4 regions of the Streptomyces sp. NPDC058697 genome follow, and region 2 is predicted to be linked to each of the others. Evidence: riboswitches for the same ligand, from Rfam matches in the RefSeq annotation. Region 2 holds a riboswitch; each other region holds the start of a gene.

The links. Region 2 has a riboswitch for cyclic di-AMP ahead of ACFWXQ_RS35570 (transglycosylase SLT domain-containing protein). Riboswitches for the same ligand answer to the same signal wherever they lie in the genome.
Region 1: linked by a shared signal. The riboswitch ahead of ACFWXQ_RS30070 (transglycosylase family protein) and the one ahead of ACFWXQ_RS35570 (transglycosylase SLT domain-containing protein) in region 2 are both predicted to bind cyclic di-AMP.
Region 3: linked by a shared signal. The riboswitch ahead of ACFWXQ_RS08485 (M23 family metallopeptidase) and the one ahead of ACFWXQ_RS35570 (transglycosylase SLT domain-containing protein) in region 2 are both predicted to bind cyclic di-AMP.
Region 4: linked by a shared signal. The riboswitch ahead of ACFWXQ_RS22115 (M23 family metallopeptidase) and the one ahead of ACFWXQ_RS35570 (transglycosylase SLT domain-containing protein) in region 2 are both predicted to bind cyclic di-AMP.

The regions. Positions count from the first base shown of each region.
Region 1 is NZ_JBHXSU010000015.1:20,193-25,050, reverse strand. Features, by position in the region: gene eno (phosphopyruvate hydratase) at 64-1,344, opposite strand; gene ACFWXQ_RS30070 (transglycosylase family protein) at 1,813-2,514, opposite strand; cyclic di-AMP (ydaO/yuaA leader) riboswitch at 2,519-2,689, opposite strand; gene ACFWXQ_RS30065 (transglycosylase family protein) at 2,915-3,847, opposite strand; gene ACFWXQ_RS30060 (cytochrome P450) at 4,060-4,858, opposite strand, start outside.
Region 2 is NZ_JBHXSU010000021.1:53,264-58,121, forward strand. Features, by position in the region: gene ACFWXQ_RS35560 (CocE/NonD family hydrolase) at 1-1,621, shown strand, start outside; gene ACFWXQ_RS35565 (DUF5959 family protein) at 1,710-2,630, shown strand; cyclic di-AMP (ydaO/yuaA leader) riboswitch at 2,990-3,152, shown strand; gene ACFWXQ_RS35570 (transglycosylase SLT domain-containing protein) at 3,158-3,910, shown strand; gene ACFWXQ_RS35575 (HAD family hydrolase) at 4,089-4,858, opposite strand, start outside.
Region 3 is NZ_JBHXSU010000003.1:123,922-128,779, reverse strand. Features, by position in the region: gene ACFWXQ_RS08490 (GntR family transcriptional regulator) at 63-758, opposite strand; gene ACFWXQ_RS08485 (M23 family metallopeptidase) at 1,022-1,795, opposite strand; cyclic di-AMP (ydaO/yuaA leader) riboswitch at 1,808-1,968, opposite strand; gene ACFWXQ_RS08480 (M16 family metallopeptidase) at 2,204-3,592, opposite strand; gene ACFWXQ_RS08475 (pitrilysin family protein) at 3,589-4,858, opposite strand, start outside.
Region 4 is NZ_JBHXSU010000009.1:21,959-26,816, reverse strand. Features, by position in the region: gene ACFWXQ_RS22130 (dihydrofolate reductase family protein) at 1-333, shown strand, start outside; tRNA gene ACFWXQ_RS22125 (tRNA-Met) at 481-554, shown strand; gene ACFWXQ_RS22120 (PP2C family protein-serine/threonine phosphatase) at 727-1,830, shown strand; cyclic di-AMP (ydaO/yuaA leader) riboswitch at 2,085-2,240, shown strand; gene ACFWXQ_RS22115 (M23 family metallopeptidase) at 2,252-3,301, shown strand; gene ACFWXQ_RS22110 (aldo/keto reductase) at 3,389-4,375, shown strand; gene ACFWXQ_RS22105 (PrsW family intramembrane metalloprotease) at 4,403-4,858, opposite strand, start outside.

The DNA.
Region 1 (4,858 bases), on a different contig from region 2:
GTACGGGACCGAGTACGGGGACGTACGTACGACGGGGCTGTCACCCCGGCCGAAGGGCCGTGCTCAGCCCTTGAAGCGCGGGAAGGCCGAACGGCCCGCGTACACCGCCGCGTCGTCGAGGATCTCCTCGATGCGCAGCAGCTGGTTGTACTTGGCGACGCGGTCCGAGCGGGCCGGGGCGCCGGTCTTGATCTGGCCGCAGTTCACCGCGACGGCGAGGTCGGCGATGGTGACGTCCTCGGTCTCGCCGGAGCGGTGGGACATCATGCACTTGAAGCCGTTGCGCTGGGCCATCTCGACGGCGTCCAGGGTCTCGGTCAGCGAGCCGATCTGGTTGACCTTGACGAGCAGGGCGTTGGCGGAGCCCTCCTCGATGCCGCGGGCGAGGCGCTCCGGGTTGGTGACGAAGAGGTCGTCGCCGACGATCTGGACCTTGTCGCCCAGCTTCTCGGTGATGACGTTCCAGCCGGCCCAGTCGTCCTCGTACAGCGGGTCCTCGATGGAGACGAGCGGGTAGGCCGCGACGAGCTCCTCGTAGTACTCCGTCATCTCGGCGGCGGAGCGCTCCTTGCCCTCGAAGAGGTACTTGCCGTCCTTGTAGAACTCGGAGGCGGCGACGTCGAGCGCGAGGGCGACCTGCTGGCCGGGGATGTAGCCGGCCTCCTTGATCGCGTCGAGGATCAGGTCCAGGGCCTCGCGGTTGGAGCCGAGGTTCGGGGCGAAGCCGCCCTCGTCGCCGAGGCCGGTGGACAGGCCGCGGCTCTTCAGGACCTTCTTGAGGGTGTGGTAGACCTCGGCGCCCCAGCGCACGGCCTCGGAGAAGGACTCCGCGCCGATCGGGGCGATCATGAACTCCTGGATGTCGACGTTGGAGTCGGCGTGCGACCCACCGTTGAGGATGTTCATCATCGGGACCGGCAGCAGGTGCGCGTTCGGTCCGCCCAGGTAGCGGAAGAGGGGGAGGTCGGACGCCTCGGACGCGGCGTGGGCGACGGCGAGCGAGACACCGAGGATCGCGTTGGCGCCGAGCGAGCCCTTGTTGTCGGTGGCGTCCAGGTCGATCATGGCCTGGTCGATGAGGCGCTGCTCGGTGGCGTCGTAGCCGACGAGCTCCGGGCCGAGCTGCTCGATGACGGCGAGGACGGCCTTCTCGACACCCTTGCCGAGGTAGCGGTTGGGGTCTCCGTCACGGAGCTCAACAGCCTCGAAGGCACCTGTGGAGGCGCCGGACGGAACGGCGGCACGACCCGTGCTGCCGTCGTCGAGGCCGACCTCGACCTCGACCGTGGGGTTGCCTCGGGAGTCCAGGATTTCCCGGGCTACGACGACGTCGATGGACGGCACGAGCATCTCCTTCTGGGATGTGACGCAAGCTGTTCCGGGCCGGAGGCCCGGTCGGGTGCGGACCTGTGGTGGCCCCGCGGCATGAGCCTAACCGGCTGCCGGGGTTCGGCCAGCCCTCGACCGCCTCCTGGACAGAACCGAGAGTAAATTGTTTCCGAACGGAACAAAGCGAGAGGGAAGCGCGGGAACGCCGAAGAGGCGAGCCCGGGAACGAAAAAGCCCCGCCCCGGTGCGTACGGGGGAACACGCACCGGAGCGGGGAGCCCGTGGGGGACGGGGGTGGCCCTCACGAGGCCTCCACTATGGGGGACACGGATGTGAGGGCGCTGTGGTTCAGCCGCGATTCGATTGTGGGTCCGGAGATCCGGCTGTGGGCCGGAGATCCGGCCGAGGCTGAGCGGCCAGGGCCTCGGCCGGGACGTGACATGACGTCCGGACAATCGAAGTGGGGGTCGCGGCCGACGGGTGTCAGCTGAGGTGCAGCTGCTGGCCCGGGAAGATGAAGTCGGCGTCGTCGACGATGTCGTCGTTCAGCTTGTACAGCTTCGCCCAGCCGCCCTTGACGTTCTTCTTCTCGGCGATCTCGCTGAGGGTGTCACCCTTGACGACCTTGTACTCGCCGTCGCCCTTCTCGACCTTCTTGCCGGTCGGGGTCTCGACGGTCTTCTTCGCGGCCGGCCGCTCCTGGGAACGCGAGGCGCGCTCCTCGGAGGACTTGGTGCTCTGCTGCGGCTGCGACTGCGAGGTGCCCTGGCCGGAGTTGCCCGAGTTCGAGGGCGCCGGGGCGCCACCGGCCGAGGCGCCGGACAGGCCCACGCCACAGCTCGGCCAGGCACCCTTGCCCTGGCCCGCGAGGACCTTCTCGGCGACGGCTATCTGCTCGGACTTGGAGGCCTGGTTGGCGGTGGAGGCGTACGCCGTGCCGCCGTACGCGGCCCAGGTGGAGGCCGAGAACTGCAGGCCGCCGTAGTAGCCGTTGCCGGTGTTGATCGACCAGTTGCCGCCGGACTCGCACTGGGCGACGGCGTCCCACTCGGAGGCGGTGGCGGCGGAGGCTCCCGTGGCGCCCATCAGCGGGACGGCGACGGCCGCGGTGGTGACACCGGCGAGCGTGGCGAAACGGGTGGCCTTGGACGGGCGGCGGTGCTTGCCCTTGCTCGAAAGCAGCATGAAGTGATCCCCTCACCGACGCCTGCGAGGTGAGCTGTCGGGTTCGGGCCGAGTGAGTTGCCCGGCCGCGCGACACTGCTGTCACGCGGCTTAACCCCAAGCCGTACCTGGCCTCAACGACCGGGTCCGGCACTTACCTTGGGTCCCCCGCTCCTGCCTACGGCGCTTGACGCGACGACTGTTCCCGTACGGCCGCTGGCAGGATTCGGCGTTGCGTCCGTCGGGGCTCACCAGTGGCGAGCGGTCACGACCGTAGACACGCGATCCGCCGAATTTCAAAGACGATCAGGGTCTTGAGATCCATGTCTCACTTTCACCAAATCGGACATTCAGCGCGAACTACCGCTGTTTTTCGCCCGATTCGACGCCTTGATGACCACATGGCACACCGCGCGGACCGCTACTTGTCGGCCGTCTGCAGGCCCTCCACGTCGAGGCTCTGACCGGGGATGATGAAGTCCGGGTCGTCACCGACGGCTTCCTTGTTCTCGGCGTAGAGCGCCCGCCATCCGCCCTCGACACCAAGGGAGTCGGCGATCCCCGAGAGGTTGTCTCCGGAACGCACGGTGTACGAGCCCTCGGCGGCGACGCGCGACTCGCTGTCGCTGCGCGAGGCGTGCCGGCCGGCGGAGTCGTCCGCCCGGGTGTCGGTGGCGCCTTCGTCGGCACTGCCACCGCGGTGACGGCCGGAGCCGGTGTCTTCCGTTCCGGAATCCTCGGCCGAAGCCTCCCCGTTCTGGGAGGACTTGTCCGGGTCGTCACTCTTTGCGGTGGCGTCCGAGGAGGAGCTGTCGGAATCCTGTGAGTCCGCGCTGTCGCCACTGCCACTGGACGAGTCGGACGAACTGGATGAACCAGACGTGTCGGACTTCGTCCCGCTGCTGTCCCCCATACCCAGGCCGGACAGCGGAGTGGAAGATTCCTCCGCGACCCCCGTGTCGACGTCGGCCGAGTCGGAGTTCTGCGTCAGACCCGCGACGAGCCCGCAGGTCGCCCAGGCGCTCGTGCCCTGCTTCGCGAGAACCTTCTCGGCGACGGCTATCTGCTGCGAACGGCTGGCCTGGTCGGCGCTCGGCGCGTAGTCGAGGCCGCCGTTGTCCTCCCAGGTCTCCTGGGTCATCTGGAGGCCGCCGTAGTACCCGTCGCCGGAGTTGGCGCTCCAGGAGCCGCCGCTCTCGCACTCCGCGACCGCGTCCCAGGTCGTACCGCTTGCGGCGCTCGCGCCGGTCGCGCCGAGCAGAGGGATCGCGATGGCCGACCCGGTCACACCCGCCGCGACGAGGAGAGCCGGAGCCTGACGGGGGCGACGGTGACGACCGTTCCCGGAGAGCATGCGGTTGCCTTTCGCGTGACAGCAAGGACTGCGCACAGCGCACAGCCCGACGACTGCGCTTGTGACTGCTGCGGCAGGTGGGACCGGCCGCATTGATGGGTGAACGTATCGGCAGTCGAACTCTTGTCACAAGTCGATGCAGCGCAGATAACGTGAAGATCACAAACTTGACGGAGTCTCATGTTCCGTCGACTCCGTCTGCTGGATACCCGCTAGTCCGTACGCACCTTCCCGGAAGGGGTGAACTCCACCGGAAGCGTGCGCAATCCGCGCATGATGAGCCCGCCACGCCATCGCAAATCGGCGGAATCGCCCGCGAGTTGCAGATCGGGGAGGCGGGTGAGGAGCGTGGCCAGCGCGGTCTGGCCCTCCAGCCGGGCGAGGGGTGCGCCGAGGCAGTAGTGGATGCCGTGGCCGTAACCGAGGTGCTGGTTGTCACGGCGGGAGAGATCGAGGGTGTCGGGCTCGGCGAACCGTGCGGGGTCGCGGTCGGCGGCGGCGAGTACGACGAGTACGGGGTCGCCGGCGGCGATGTCCTGCCCGCCGATGCTCAGCGGCTCGGTGGCGAACCGCCAGGTGGCCAGTTCCACGGGCCCGTCGTAGCGGAGCAGTTCCTCGACACCGGTCGCGAGAAGGTCCGTACGGCCGGCCGCGAGGGAGTCCTGGAGCTGCTGCCGCTGTTCGGGGTGGGTGAGCAGTGCGTACGTGCCGTTGCCGATCAGGTTCACAGTCGTCTCGAACCCGGCGAACAGGAGGATGAAGGCCATCGCGGCGGCCTCGTTCTCGGTGAGGTGCTCGCCGTGGTCGGAGGCCCGGATGAGACCGGAGAGGAGGTCCTCGCCGGGCGCGGGCCGCTCTGTCAGCTCCTCGCGCTTGCGGTGGATGAGCTCGGCGAGATAGCCACGCATCTTCTTCACGGACCGCGCCACGCCCCCGCGCGGGCCTCCCCCGTGCCGGATCATCATCCCGGCCCAGTCCCGGAAGTCGTCCTGGTCCTCGCTCGGGACGCCC
Region 2 (4,858 bases):
TTTCAACTCCCTCCAGATCGCGGCCCTCGCGCCCGAGCCGCTCAAGGCGGTCGTCACGGTCTGCTCGACGGACGACCGCTATGACAACGACGTGCACTACATGGGTGGTTCCGTGCTCGCCGTCGACATGCACGCGTGGGCGGCGACCATGCTCGCGTTCGTCTCCCGCCCGCCGGATCCGGTGTACGCGGGCGAGGTCTGGCGCGACCTGTGGGTCAAACGGCTGGAGACCGTCGATCCGTTCCTGCACACCTGGCTGGCGCACCAGACGAGGGACGACCACTGGCGCCGGGGCAGCGTGTGCGAGGACTACCCGGCGGTCCGGGCGGCGGTGCTCGCGGTCGGCGGCTGGCACGACCCGTACCGGGACACGGTCCTGCGCCTGGTGGAACACCTCCCGGCGGACCGCGTACGGGGGATCGTCGGGCCGTGGTCGCACCAGTACCCCGACCGGGGGCTGCCGCCCGGCCCGGCGATCGGCTTCCTCCAGGAGACGCTGCGCTGGTGGGACCACTGGCTCAAGGGCACGGAGACCGGGATCATGTCCGAGCCGCTCCTGCGCTCGTACGTCAGCGACTCCCACCCGCCCGCCACGGTGTACCCGACGCTGCCGGGCCGCTGGGTCGGCGATCCGGCCTGGCCCTCTCCCCTGGTGGCCCCGGTCACGTACGCCCTCAGGGGCGAGCCCGTGGTGGTGCGGTCCCCCCAGCACACGGGGGTCGACGCCGGCCGTTTCTTCCCCTTCGGCAACGACGCGGACCTGCCGCCCGACCAGCGGGACGAGGACGGAAGGTCGGCGTGCTTCGACTTCGAGGTCCCGGAGGAGATCTGGGTACTGGGCCGCCCGCGCGTGCGCCTGAGGCTCACCACGGAGGCGACGCGAGGACAAGTAGTGGCACGAATCTGCGACGTGGCCCCCGACAGCTCCTCGACCCTCGTCACCCGAGGCGTCCTGAACCTGTCAGCCCGTCATGGCCGTGACCAGGTGGTCCCCTGGAAACCGGGCTCTACGGAGGATGTGGTTCTCGACCTGAACGCCATCGGCCACGCCTTCCCTCCGGGCCATCGCGTCCGGCTCGCCGTCTCCTCCGCGTACTGGCCGTGGATCTGGCCCCAGCCGGGTTCGGAGGCGGGCTTCACCCTCACCCCTTCGGCCAGCGTGCTGGAACTCCCGCTCCGCGCACAGCAGTCGGACCCGTCCATCTCCTTCGAGGAGCCGGAGCAGGCGGAGCCCATGGGGGTCAACTTCCCCGCGACACTGGACGAGCCGCGCCCCGAGCGCCTTGTCGTCCGCGATGTCGCCAAGGGCGAGTGGCGCCTGGAGGTGGACCCGCGGTACGGAGGCACCCGGGTGTATCCCGACGGCCTCGAATTCACCGAGGAGGCCCTGGACACGTACACGATCGTCGAGTCGGACCCGCTGTCGGCGCGCGCCCGCTCGGACTGGTTCGTCCGGCTGCACCGACCGGACCTTCCGTGGGATGCGAGCGTCGAGGCACACTCCGAAACCACCTGCGACGAGGCCGACTTCATCACCTCGAACGAGGTGATCTGCAAGGACGGTGACGAGGTCGTGTTCCACCGCACCTGGGAGAAAAGGATTCCGCGGACCGCGGGGTGAACTCGTACGCTCCCCGTATGACGGCGAACGCGTATGGGCGAACGCGTATGGGCGCCCCCACGACCGCAAGCACGTGTGTAGGCACCCCATGACCACGTATGCCTATGTGGGCCCCGAAGACATAAGGAAGGCCGTACGGCCCGGCGGAGGCGGCGCCCGGATCCGGACCCCGGACGAGCTCGACGCGTTTCTGTCCGCCCGCCCCGCCGACGAGCTCGCCGAGCCGTTCACCTTCGTCGTCGACGCCTCCATGACCCTGCGCCTGGCTCCGCGCCGCTCCGAACACGTGGCCTGCGCGGACGGGAAACCGGTGCGCGCCGCAGGGGAGTTGGGCTTCGCGCGGACCTCGTCCGGCTGGGCGGTCGCGTACGCGAGCAACCAGTCCACCGGCTACTGCCCCGACCCCGAGTCGTGGCGGTCGCTCGCGGCGGCCCTCACCCGCACGGGCATCGACCGCGCCGACGACCACCCCGGCGGCTACACCCACCCGATCACCTACCGCCGCTGCCCGTCCTGCGCCGAGTGGAACTCCGTACAGGACGCCCACTTCGTCTGCGCCCTCTGCGACGCCGACCTTCCTGCCGACCACCGCACCGGCCCGACGGACCTCGCGCTCCTCGCCGACGAGGAGGGCAATTCGGTCAGGATCACGGTCCTCGGCCGCCACCCGCGCATGGTGGCAGGTCTCGCGGCCGAGATCGTCGTGGAGACGCCCTTCGTCCGCGGCCGGCTCGAACTCTCTCTGTGGCGCCGCCGACTTGAAACCTGGGGGCACGCCCTGGACGCCGCATTGCACCGCGGCGAGGACATCGCGTGGATGACGGTGGAGCGAGGCCCGTCGATTTCCATTCGGCTCACAGGAGAACGGGATTGCCCCGAGGTGATCGTGGAGGACGTCACGATTTCCATGGCCACCGTGTGCGTCCCCGTCGATCTTCCCGGGAACTGGATCGACAGCCATCTGGAGAAACTGCGTGACGTACTGACCCTCTGGAACCCGGAAGACTGAACTCTCCGCGGATCCTCGAAGAGCGGCGAGAACGTTTCCGGACAAGTAGTCCCTTATGCCGACCGGGCGGACATCCCGACTCCGCCCGACTTGCCCATATTACGCACGGGACGCACTTAATTCCCCACCTGCGCCAGTGAATTGGGTCACGTCCGCCCGGGGCCGCCAATTTGCCGAGCCAGTCGATTCACCTTTGCTCAAAGCAAGTTGAACTTCACCTTCCGAATGGATCAAGAATTCCCATCCGTCCCGAACAGGCAAATGGCCTCGCGATGTGAATTCTGGGCTTGTTCACGGCATGTGCTCTCGCATACGTTCACGTCACTCCGGATGGACCGCCTAATCCTGCCGCCGCCCGGAGATCCCAACCACCCATTCACTCGCGTACGGCAGGAGCGGGGGACCCAGGTAGGCCGCCGGTCCGGATTCCGGAACGGCTCGGGGTGAAGCCGCGTGCAGCATGCGGCCGGGCAGCTCCCGCCCGAACCCGACAGCTCACCTCGCAGGCGCCGGAGAGGAAACGCGCCATGGCCGCACGAGGCAAGCACCGCCGTCCCAGAATGACCACCCTCGCCCGTGGCATCGTCGCCGCGGGAACCGGCGGAGCCGCGCTCGCGCTCCCCATCGTGGGGGCGACCGGCGCCCACGCCGCACAGCCGACGCAGGCCGTGCAGGCCCCCAAGGTCGCACCGGCCGCGGTCCCGCAAGTCTCGCTCGTCACGTACAAGGTGGCCGCGGGCGACACCCTGACCAAGATCGCCAAGAAGCACTCCACGAGTGGCGGCTGGCAGAAGCTGTACAAGGCCAACCGCGCGGTCATCGGCAACGACCCGGCGGTCATCCGCCCGGGCCTCAAGCTGACGGTCGGCACGAAAAACACCCAAACCGCAGCAAAGACGGCAACTGCCTCCAAGGCGACCACCGCGTCCGCTGCCACTCCCGCCGCCGCGAAGACGTACACGAACGACCTCGACGGCTGGATCAAGGAGTCGCTGGACATCATGGCCCAGCAGGGAATCCCGGGGTCGTACGACGGCATCTACCGCAATGTCATGCGCGAGTCGTCGGGCAACCCGCAGGCCATGAACAACTGGGACTCCAACGCCGCGGCCGGTACGCCGTCGAAGGGGCTCCTCCAGACCATCGACCCGACCTTCAACGCCTACCACGTGGCCGGCACCTCGATGGACCCCTTCGACCCGGTCGCCAACATCACGGCGGCGTGCAACTACGCCGCCGCGAGGTACGGCTCGATCGACAACGTCTTCGGGGCCTACTGAGCGGGCCGGCAGCGAACAGGCCGCCGGTACCGGGCGGACTGGTACCGGGCGGACCGGTACCGGGCGGACCGGTACCGCGAACCCGTACCGGGCGAACCTGTACCGGGCGGGCCCGCGACGAGGGGAACCGACCTCTCCGCGGGCCCGCCCGGTGCCGCGCCTTCTCGGCGACGCGGAACTAGGGCCGCGGCCCGAAGAGCCGCTCCAGCACCACCGCGATCCCGTCGTCCTCGTTCGACAGGGTCACCTCGTCGGCCACCGCCTGGAGTTCGGGGTGGGCGTTGGCCATCGCGACGCCGTGGGCCGCCCAGTCGAACATCGGGATGTCGTTGGGCATGTCACCGAAGGCGATCGTTGTGGCGGGGGTGAGGCCGAGGTGTTCGGCCGCCAGGGCGAGCCCCGTCGCCTTGGTCACGCCACATGGCTGGAGTTCGACTGTGCCGGGGCCCGACATCGTGACCGTGGCGAGGGAACCGACCGCTCCGCGGGCCGCGGACGCCAACTCGTCGTCGGACAGCAGGGGATGGCGCAGCAGCACCTTGCTGATGGGTTCCGTCCAGAGGTCGTCGCGGCGCAGGACACGTACCGCGGGGAGCGTCGGGTGCGGCATCTCGTACCCCGGCTCGATGAGCGTGAGTCCGTCGACCCCGTCCTGGTCGACCGCGGCGTACACGTCCCCGACCTCCGCCTCGATCTTGCCGAGCGCCGTCTCGGCCAGCTCGCGGTCGAGGGTGACCGACCACACCATGCGCTCGGCGCCGGCGTCGTACAGCTGCGCCCCCTGACCGCACACCGCCAGTCCCTGGCTGCCCAGTTCGTCCAGCAGGGGGCGTACGCGTGGTGCCGGGCGCCCCGTCACCACGAGGTGCCTGGCACCTCTCCCGATTGCCATCGCCAGCGCGGCGCGTGACCGGTCCGAAAGGGTGTCGTCGCCTCGCAACAACGTCC
Region 3 (4,858 bases), on a different contig from region 2:
GGAAAATAGGGGCAGCAGAAATAGACCCCTGCGAATAACCCTCTTTGTATACGGCGCCACTGTTAATACCGCAGGCCCGCCGTGTTTACGGGATGTTGCGAAGTCCTCACACGCTCCGCGCGGTCACCGCCGCCGGGAAAGCGCAGCCGGTGCGCGGCCATCGCCCGCTCGGTGTGCAGTGCCGTGATCGCCCTGGCCCGGTCGTTGTCGCCGCGCGCGACGGCGTCCACGATGGCGCCGTGCTCGGCCCAGGACTCGGCGGGGTGGGCGGGCGCCTCGACCGAATACATCCAGGCGATCTTGTGCCGCAACTGGGCGAGCGTGGAGGTGAGCGCGGGGCTTCCGGAGGCCTGTGCGAGCGTCTCGTGGAACCAGCCCCCGAGCGAGCGCAGATCCTCGCTGTTGCCCCTCCTGGCCCGCTCCTGGCCCAGCCTGACCAGGCCGCGCAGCACCTTGAGATGCGCCTCGGTGCGGCGCTGGGCGGCGCGCGCGGCACCCAGCGGCTCCAGCAGCGTGCGCATCTCCAGGAGGTCGGCGGCCTCCTGCTCGGTGGGTTCCGCGACGCACGCGCCCGCGTGCCTGCGCGTGACGACGAAGCCTTCCGCCTCCAGGGTGCGCAGAGCCTCCCGCACGGGGACCCGCGAGACTCCGTACCGGCGCGCGAGCAGTTCTTCGGTGAGCCGGCCGCCGCGCTCGTAGACACCCGCGACGATGTCGTCACGGATCGCCGTGCATACCGAGTGCGCGGGAATACGCATGACCGGACCTCCGCCTTAACCCCCGCGAAACGCGGTCGATTGACGCCTGTTCGGTGACTCTATTGCAGAGAGCGGGAAATTCCGATGGCGGACCGGAATCCGTGGATATTTTTTGGACACACCTGGCTTCTGAACAGGCAGTCGTCCGGTGCAAAGTCGGCCGAGAAGTGGCCGAGAAGCCATCAGGAAGTGATCAGAACCGCGCGAAGGCCCCGGCTCGATGAGCCGGGGCCTTCAGCTGTTGCGCAGGCTGTCGCCCGCCGTCAGACGTTCACGCCGTGCTGGCGGAGGTACCCGAGGGGGTCGATGTCCGAGCCGTACTCCGCGCTCGTCCGCGCCTCGAAGTGCAGGTGCGCCCCTGTGACGTTGCCGGTCGCACCGGAGAGGCCTATCTGCTGGCCGGGGGTGACCGTCTGGCCGACCGAGACACCGAGGGACGACATGTGCCCGTACTGGGTGAAGGTGCCGTCGTTCATCTTGATGACGACCTGGTTGCCGTACGCGCCGCCCCAGCCGGCCTCCACGACGGTACCGGCGCCCACCGCGTGCACGGTGGTGCCGCTGGCGGCGTGGAAGTCGATGCCGGTGTGGCTGCCGGAGGACCAGACAGCGCCGCCGGCCTTGTAGCCGGTGGAGACGTACGAGCCGGAGATGGGCGCGGTGTACGACTTCAGCAGGCGCTCGCGCTCGGCCGCCCGGGCTGCGCGGGCCTTGACCTCGCGCTCCTTCTTGGCCTTCTCCGCGGCTTCCTTGGCACGCTCCTTGGCGGCGGCCTCAGCCTTCTCGCGGGCGGCGGTCTCGTCGGCGGCCTGCTGCTGGGCGGCGGCCTGGGCGTCGATCTGGTCGGCGACCGAGTCGCCGATGGTGATCGCCTGGGTCAGGGTCTGCTCGGCGGGGCTCTCTGCGGCGAATGCGGGAGCAGCCAGGGTGCCGACGACACCGGTGGTGGCGAGTGCGGCGACGCCGACGGTCCGGTTGGTCGTGCGCTTCATGCGGCTGGGACGACGGTGCTTCCCGGTGGCGCGGGTGAACGCCATGAAGTGGCTGGTCCTTTCCTTCCTTCTCGCCTACCGGGTTAGCTGACGGGTTCGGAGCAGGAAGGTCTCCTACGGACACCCTTCGGGAAGGGCGTCCGATTCACCCCAGGGACTGCGTATGGGTCCCCGGCTCCCCTGGCTCGCGCCGTACGGGGACTCGGCGATGACTGTCCGGTGCCGCGGGCGCGGCGCACTGCCTGACGAACAGCCGGACCGACGCTAAGCGGGGCGTCTTTCAATCAACAAACGGATCAAGGGTTTTGTAGCGCATGCCACAGGGCAGACGGGCAGCCTCTCCACCAATACGGACAACTCACCGATCGACTGCCGAAGTCCGGGCAAAAGGAGAACCCAGGCGACTCTTCAGTCACCTGGGTTCGCCATGGAGGGGTGCTGTTCTACTCCGCTCTACTCCGCCGTCACGACGCTGACTTCGCCGATTCCGAGGGCGCGGACCGGCTCCTCGATCTGCGCGGCGTCACCGACGAGGACGGTCACCAGACGGTCCACCGGGAAGGCGCTCACCGCGGCCGCGGTGGCCTCCACGGTGCCGGTCGCGGCGAGCTGCTGGTACAGCGTCGCCTGGAAGTCGTCCGGCAGGTACTGCTCGACCTGGTCGGCGAGGGTGCCCGCGACGGCGGCCGCCGTCTCGTACTTCAGGGGCGCCACACCCACGAGGTTCTGCACGGCGATGTCGCGCTCGGCGTCGGTGAGGCCCTCGGCCGCGAGGGTGCGCAGCACCTTCCAGAGGTCGTCGAGCGCCGGGCCGGTGTTCGGGGTGTCCACGGAGCCGCTGATGGCGAGCATCGCGGCGCCCGTCCCGTCCGGCGCGGAGCGCAGCACCTGGCCGAACGCCCGCACACCGTAGGTGTATCCCTTTTCCTCGCGCAGGACACGGTCCAGACGCGAGGTGAGGGTGCCGCCGAGGCAGTACGTGCCGAGCACCTGGGCGGGCCACACACGGTCGTGCCGGTCGGCGCCGACGCGGCCGATGAGCAGCTGCGTCTGGACGGCTCCGGGACGGTCGACGATGATCACGCGGCCGGTGTCGTCGGCGGTCACCGGCGGAATGGGGCGGGGCTCGGCCTGCGATCCCGTCCAGGCGCCGAGCGTGTCCCCGAGCAGCGCGTCGAGGTCGACGCCGGTGAGGTCGCCGACCACCACGGCGGTCGCGGTGGCGGGGCGTACGTGCTTCTCGTAGAAGGCGCGGACGCCCGCCGAGTCGATCGCGGTGACCGTCTCCTCGGTGCCCTGGCGCGGACGCGACATGCGCGAGGTCGCCGGGAAGAGCTGCCGGGAGAGCTCCTTGGCGGCGCGGCGGGCCGGGTTGGCGGTCTCGTGCGGGATCTCGTCGAGCCGGTTGCGCACCAGCCGCTCGATCTCGCTGTCCTCGAAGGCGGGTGCCCTGAGGGCGTCGGCGAGCAGACCGAGCGCCTTGGGGAGCCGGGAGACGGGGACTTCGAGGCTGATCCGTACGCCGGGGTGGTCGGCGTGCGCGTCGAGGGTGGCGCCGCAGCGCTCCAGCTCGGCGGCGAACTCCTCGGCGGAGTGCTTGTCGGTGCCCTCGGTGAAGGCACGCGCCATGATCGTGGCGATGCCGTCCAGGCCCTTCGGCTCGGCCTCCAGCGGGGCCGCCAGGAGGATCTCGACGGCGACGACCTGCTGGCCGGGGCGGTGGCAGCGCAGCAGGGTCAGGCCGTTGTCGAGCGCGCCGCGCTCGGGGGCCGGGAAGGCCCAGGGCCTGGCCTCGCCGGCCTGGGGCTGCGGGTGGAATTCCATCGTGGCGAGCTCGGTCACTTGGCCGCCTCCTCGTCGGTGTCGTCAGCGGCGTCGGTCTCTTGGGCCTCTTCGGCGACGGTCGGCTCGTAGACCAGCACCGCGCGGTTGTCGGGGCGCAGGCGGGCCTTGGCGACCTCCTGGACCTCCTCGGCCGTGACGTCGAGGACGCGCTGGACGGCCGTCAGGGCGAGCTGCGGGTCGCCGAACAGCACCGCGTACCGGCACAGTTCGTCGGCGCGGCCCGCGACCGTGCCGAGGCGGTCCAGCCACTCGCGCTCCAACTGGGCCTGGGCGCGCTCCATTTCCTCGGCGGTGGGACCCTCCTCGGCGAACCGGGCGAGCTCCTCGTCGACGGCGGTCTCGATCACCGGCACCTCGACGTCGCCGGACGTCTTCACGTCGAGCCACCCCAGGGAGGGTGCTCCCGCGAGGCGCAGCAGGCCGAACCCGGCCGCGACGGCGGTGCGGTCGCGGCGTACGAGCCGGTTGTAGAGCCGGGACGACTCGCCGCCGCCGAGCACGGTCAGGGCCAGGTCCGCCGCGTCGCACGCGCGCGTGCCGTCCTCCGGCAGCCGGTAGGCGGCCATCAGCGCGCGGGCCGGGACCTCCTCCTCGACGACCTCGCGCAGCTGCTCGCCGATGGTCTCGGGAAGCGCGCCGTCGCGCGGGGCGGGCTTGCCGTCGTGGCCCGCGATCGAGCCGAAGTACTTCTCGACCCAGGCGAGCGTCTGCTCCGGGTCGATGTCTCCGACGATCGAGAGAACGGCGTTGTTGGGCGCGTAGTAGGTGCGGAAGAACGCGCGCGCGTCCTCCAGGGTGGCCGCGTCCAGGTCCGCCATCGACCCGATGGGGGTGTGGTGGTAAGGGTGGCCCTCCGGGTAGGCGAGGGCGGTCAGCTTCTCGAAAGCGGTGCCATAGGGGACGTTGTCGTAACGCTGGCGGCGCTCGTTCTTGACGACGTCCCGCTGGTTCTCCATGGACTCGTCGTCGAGCGCCGCGAGCAGCGAGCCCATGCGGTCGGCCTCCAGCCAGAGGGCGAGCTCCAGCTGGTGGGTGGGCATGGTCTCGAAGTAGTTGGTGCGCTCGAAACTGGTCGTGCCGTTGAGCGAACCGCCCGCGCCCTGCACCAGTTCGAAGTGACCGTTGCCCTTCACCTGGCCCGAGCCCTGGAACATCAGGTGCTCGAAGAGGTGGGCAAGTCCGGTGCGGCCCTTGACCTCGTGCCGCGAACCGACGTCGTACCAGAGGCACACCGCCGCGACCGGGGTCAGGTGGTCCTCGGAG
Region 4 (4,858 bases), on a different contig from region 2:
GAGCTGGCCCGCGGGTACTCCCGCGAGTCCGACCCCGTGTCCCATGCCGAGGAGGCGGCCCTCGCCAAGATCGAGCCGGGTGATCCGCGGCTCGCGACCGCCACCGTCTACAGCAGCCTGGAGCCGTGCGCCCGCCGCGCGTCCCGGCCCGCGCCCTGCGCCCGGCTGATCCTCGACGCGGGCGTACGCAGGGTCGTGACCGCCTGGCGGGAGCCGGACACCTTCGTGGCGGGCGCGGACGGGAGCGGGCTGCTGGCCGCGGCCGGCGCCGACGTCCTGGTGCTCCCGGAGTACGAGGCCGACGCGAAGGCGCCCAACCGTCATCTGGCCTGACCGGCCGTTTTCCGTCGGTACGGCCGATGCGCGGGGCCGATCCGCACCGCCGAACGGAATTTTTCATGCCAAACCACCCGGTTAAGCGCGGGCGACATCAACGCGTGTGCTTTGGGTCCCGCGGATGGCGTACAGTGGTCTTAACGGCGCGGGGTGGAGCAGCTCGGTAGCTCGCTGGGCTCATAACCCAGAGGTCGCAGGTTCAAATCCTGTCCCCGCTACTGAAGGCCTGGGGCCGGAATCCGATCAGGATTCCGGCCCCAGGCGTTTTCCGCAGCTGTTTCTCCCACTTGTTCTCCCCCACTTGTTCTCCTCGGGCGTTTTCCCCGGTGTTTTCACCCGCCCGGTCCCCGTCCGCTCGCCCGCCGTCCAGGCTCCCGGAAGCCTGGACAGGTGGAGGAGCAGGAGCCGGTGCGCGTCGAGCCCGCGGAGAGGACCGCCCGGTATCAGCGCAGCCTCGTCCGCGCACTGCCGGCGCTGCTGATCGTCGCCGGTGCCTGTTACGACCTCCTCACCCCGCAGGACTTCACCGCGGCCCCCTTCTTCACGGCCGCACCACTCATCGCCGCTCCCCTCTTCTCGCTCGGCGCCACCGTGTGGACGGGGATCGTGGCGACCGCGGCCATGGCGCTCGTACACCTCAGGTTCGCCTTCGACGCGAGCGCGGTCACCGAGATCCTCACCGTGGCCACGGCCGCCGCGCTCGCCGTCGGCATCAACCGGCTCGTGGCCCGCGGCAACGCGCGCCTCGCCACCGCCCGCGAGGTCGCGGAGGCCGCCCAGCGGGCCGTACTGCCCGAACCGGCGGCGCGGATCGGCGGCCTCGAGATCGCGGCACGGTACGAGGCCGCACAGGAGGGCGCGTTCATCGGGGGCGACCTGTACGCCGTGCAGGACACCCCGCACGGCGTACGGCTCCTCGTGGGCGACGTGCGGGGCAAGGGCATGGGAGCGGTCGCCGTCGTCGCCGTACTCATTGGTGCCTTCCGGGAGGCCGCCGATCAGGAGGCGAGTCTGGAGGCGGTCGCCCAGCGGCTGGAGCGGGCGCTCGCGCGCGAAGGCGTCCGGCGCGACATCATCGCGGCCTTCGAGGACTTCACCACCGCCGTGCTCGCCGAGATCCCGCACGGCACCCCCGTCGTACGCCTCGTGAACCGCGGCCACCCCGGGCCCCTCCTCCTGTACGGCGACGGAGAGGTACGTACGCTCGGCGCGGCGGAGCCCGCGCTGCCGCTCGGGACGGGGGAGCTGGGGGCCTGGCCCGACCGTGCGCAGGAGGAGGAGTTCCCGGGCGGGGCCATGCTGCTCTTCCACACGGACGGGCTGTCCGAGGCGCGGGACCGGCGAGGCGTCTTCTTCGATCCGGCGCGGCAATTGTCCGGGCGGGTCTTTCCCGGGCCCGACGAGTTGCTCTCCGCGGTACTGGACGACGTCCTGCGGCACACCGGGGGCGGGGCCGCCGACGACATGGCACTGCTCGCGGTGCGGCGGCCGTGAGATAGATCGCTCTTGCGGCGACCTTTATCACCGTTGGTAGTCGAACGGAATCCCTCCGCTCAACAACTGACGCACCATCAACAGGGCTCCCGTTCCTGAATGACGATCAACTCGCCCGATTTACCCCGCTCATGACCTGTAAGTCCAGGCCAAGAGCCTTAACGATCATCAGGAACAGCTTGGAATCCGGTGCCCGGGTCTATTAACGTTCGATAACGCAGCGCGGTCGTCCCAGCCGTCACAAGAGTCGGCTCCGTGCGCACGCGCCGAATCCCGCAAGGGAACCGGGGAACCACCACTTGGGGTGAATCGCTCGTCTTCGCGGTGTAGCGCACCGCGGTTGACGCGCGTAGGAGACCTTCCTGCTCCGAACCCGTCAGCTAACCCGGTAGGCGAGAAGGAAGGAAAGGAGTGCGCCTACGTGGCGTCCAACCGGTCTGCCCCCACACCCTCGTTCGTGCCGGATGAGTTGACGGGTGAGCCCTCGGGTGAGAAGAAGCCCGACACCTTCGCATACGGCGCCCGCAAGGACGAGGAGACGTGGGACGTCTGGAATCCCAGCGCGGAGACCGTCCTTCCCGTCCGCGGCAGGCACCGCGTCTCCAAGCAGCGCGGCGGAGGACTCGCCCGTAGCTCGACCGTTCTGGGCGTCGGTGTCATAGCCGCCGTCGGTGCGGGTGGCATGGCCACCGCGCAGACCGGCAAGCCCCCGGTGTCGATCTCGATCCCCGACCTGCCGAACGTCGGCTCGCCGTTCTCGGACGACGACGCCCCCAAGGGCTCCAGCACCCCGATCACCGCCGTCGGCCTCACCGCCGCCGACGCCGAGGAGGGCAACTCGGACGCGGGCGAGGCGCTGCGCGCCCGCATCATGCTCCAGGCCGAGCAGCAGCAGGACCAGGTGGACCGCGAGGCCCAGGCGGCCGCCGAGGCCGCCGCCGCGAAGAAGGCGGCCACGCTGGCCGCCAAGGAGCGGGACGCGGCCGAGGCCAAGGTCGCCGCCGCCAAGAAGAAGGCGGACCAGGAGGCCAAGGAGAAGGCCGAGGCTGCACGCCTCGCCGAGCTCGCCAAGCAGTTCACGCTGCCCACCTCCTCGTACACGATCACCTCGACCTTCGGGCAGTCCGGTGCGCTGTGGTCGTCCGGTCAGCACACCGGTCTGGACTTCGCCGCTCCTACGGGTACCCCGATCAAGGCCGTTCACAGCGGCACGATCACCGAGGCCGGCTGGAACGGCTCGTACGGCTACCGCACGGTCCTCACGCTCGACGACGGTACGGAGGTCTGGTACGCGCACCAGTCGTCGATCGGTGTCAGCGTCGGCCAGAAGGTGGCCACCGGCGACATCATCGGCCGCGTGGGCGCTACCGGCAACGTCACCGGGGCGCACCTCCACCTGGAGGTCCACACCAGCGGTGGCGACGGCATCGACCCGATGGCGTGGCTGCGGGGCAAGGGGCTCACTCCGTAGGACGGGCTGACCCGCCTTACGGTAAGGCGGGTCCGAGAGGTTCTCAGGTTCGGAATACGGCCGTCCGGTACGGCCGTTGAGCTACCCATGACCTCTCTCCGCAAGCTGGGTTCGTCCGACCTCGACGTCTTCCCGCTCTCCCTCGGCGGCAACGTCTTCGGCTGGACCGCCGACGAGGCGCAGTCCTTCGCCGTGCTCGACGCGTACACCGCCGCGGGCGGGAACTTCGTCGACACCGCCGACACCTACTCGGCCTGGGTGCCGGGCAACGAGGGCGGTGAGTCGGAGACCGTCCTGGGCGAGTGGCTCGCCGCGCGCGGCAACCGCGCCGACGTCGTCGTCGCCACCAAGGTCGGGGCCCACCCCCGGTACAAGGGTCTGTCCGGGGTGAACATCAAGGCCGCGGCCGACGCGTCGCTGCGGCGGCTGCGGACGGACTACATCGACCTGTACTACACCCACTTCGACGACCCTTCCGTGCCGGTCGAGGAGATCATCACGGCCCTGGACGAGCTCGTCCGCGCCGGCAAGGTACGCGCCATCGCCGCGTCCAACCTCTCGCCCGAGCGCCTTCAGGAGTCCCTCGACCTCTCCGACCGCGAGGGCCTCGCGCGGTACGTCGCGCTGCAGCCCCGGTACAACCTCGTCTCCCGCGACTCGTACGAGGGGCCGCTCCGTGACGTCGCCTCCCGGGCCGGTCTGGCCGTCGTCCCCTACTCCTCGCTCGCCTCGGGCTTCCTCACCGGCAAGTACCGGGCGGGTGCCGTGGTCGACAGCGCGCGGGCCGGGTCGGCGGGGGCGCATCTGGAGTCGGAGCGGGGGCAGCGGGTGCTGGCCGCGCTCGACGAGGTCGCGCGCGAGCGTGGGGCCGAGGTCGCCACCGTGGCTCTCGCCTGGCTCGCCTCCCGGCCGACCGTCGTCGCGCCCATCGCCAGCGCCCGTACGGTGGAGCAGCTTCCGGCTTTGCTGGGGGTGGCCGGGCTTGTCCTCACGGAGGGGGAGTTGGGGAGGCTGACTTCTGCTTCCGGCTCCGGCTCGGGTTCGGGTTCGGGTTCGGGTTCTGGTTCTGGCTGAGGTTGGGGGTGGGGTGCGGTTGCGCCTTTAAGAGCGGTACGGGTTGTATGTGTACGGCGTTGGCGCTGGGTAGCCCTGCCACTGCGGTGCCACCGGTGCCGGAGCCGTCGCCCGCGCCGCGTACAGGAGCGCCGGGCGGGCCGGTTCGCGGCGCGTCCACAGTTCGTGGAGCAGCTCCCGTTCCCGTACGACGAAGTCTGCGCCCGCGCGGCCCTTGCGGCCCCGGTGGCGCAGGAACGCCAGCGATGTCGCGTACGCCTCGTACTCCGCGACCGCCCTGCCCGCCGCGCGTCCGCCGTGGTGCGTGGCGTACTCGCGGGCCAGCCGCCTTGCCTTCATCGAGCCCAGGACGAACGGCTCGGGGGCCGTGAGCCAGCCCGCCAGCGCGTACGCGGGCAACTCTGAGCGGATCGTGCCCAGCTCGCGCTGGCGGGTCCAGATCACCAGCCACGTCAGCAGGCCGAAAGCCGGGACCATGAAGGC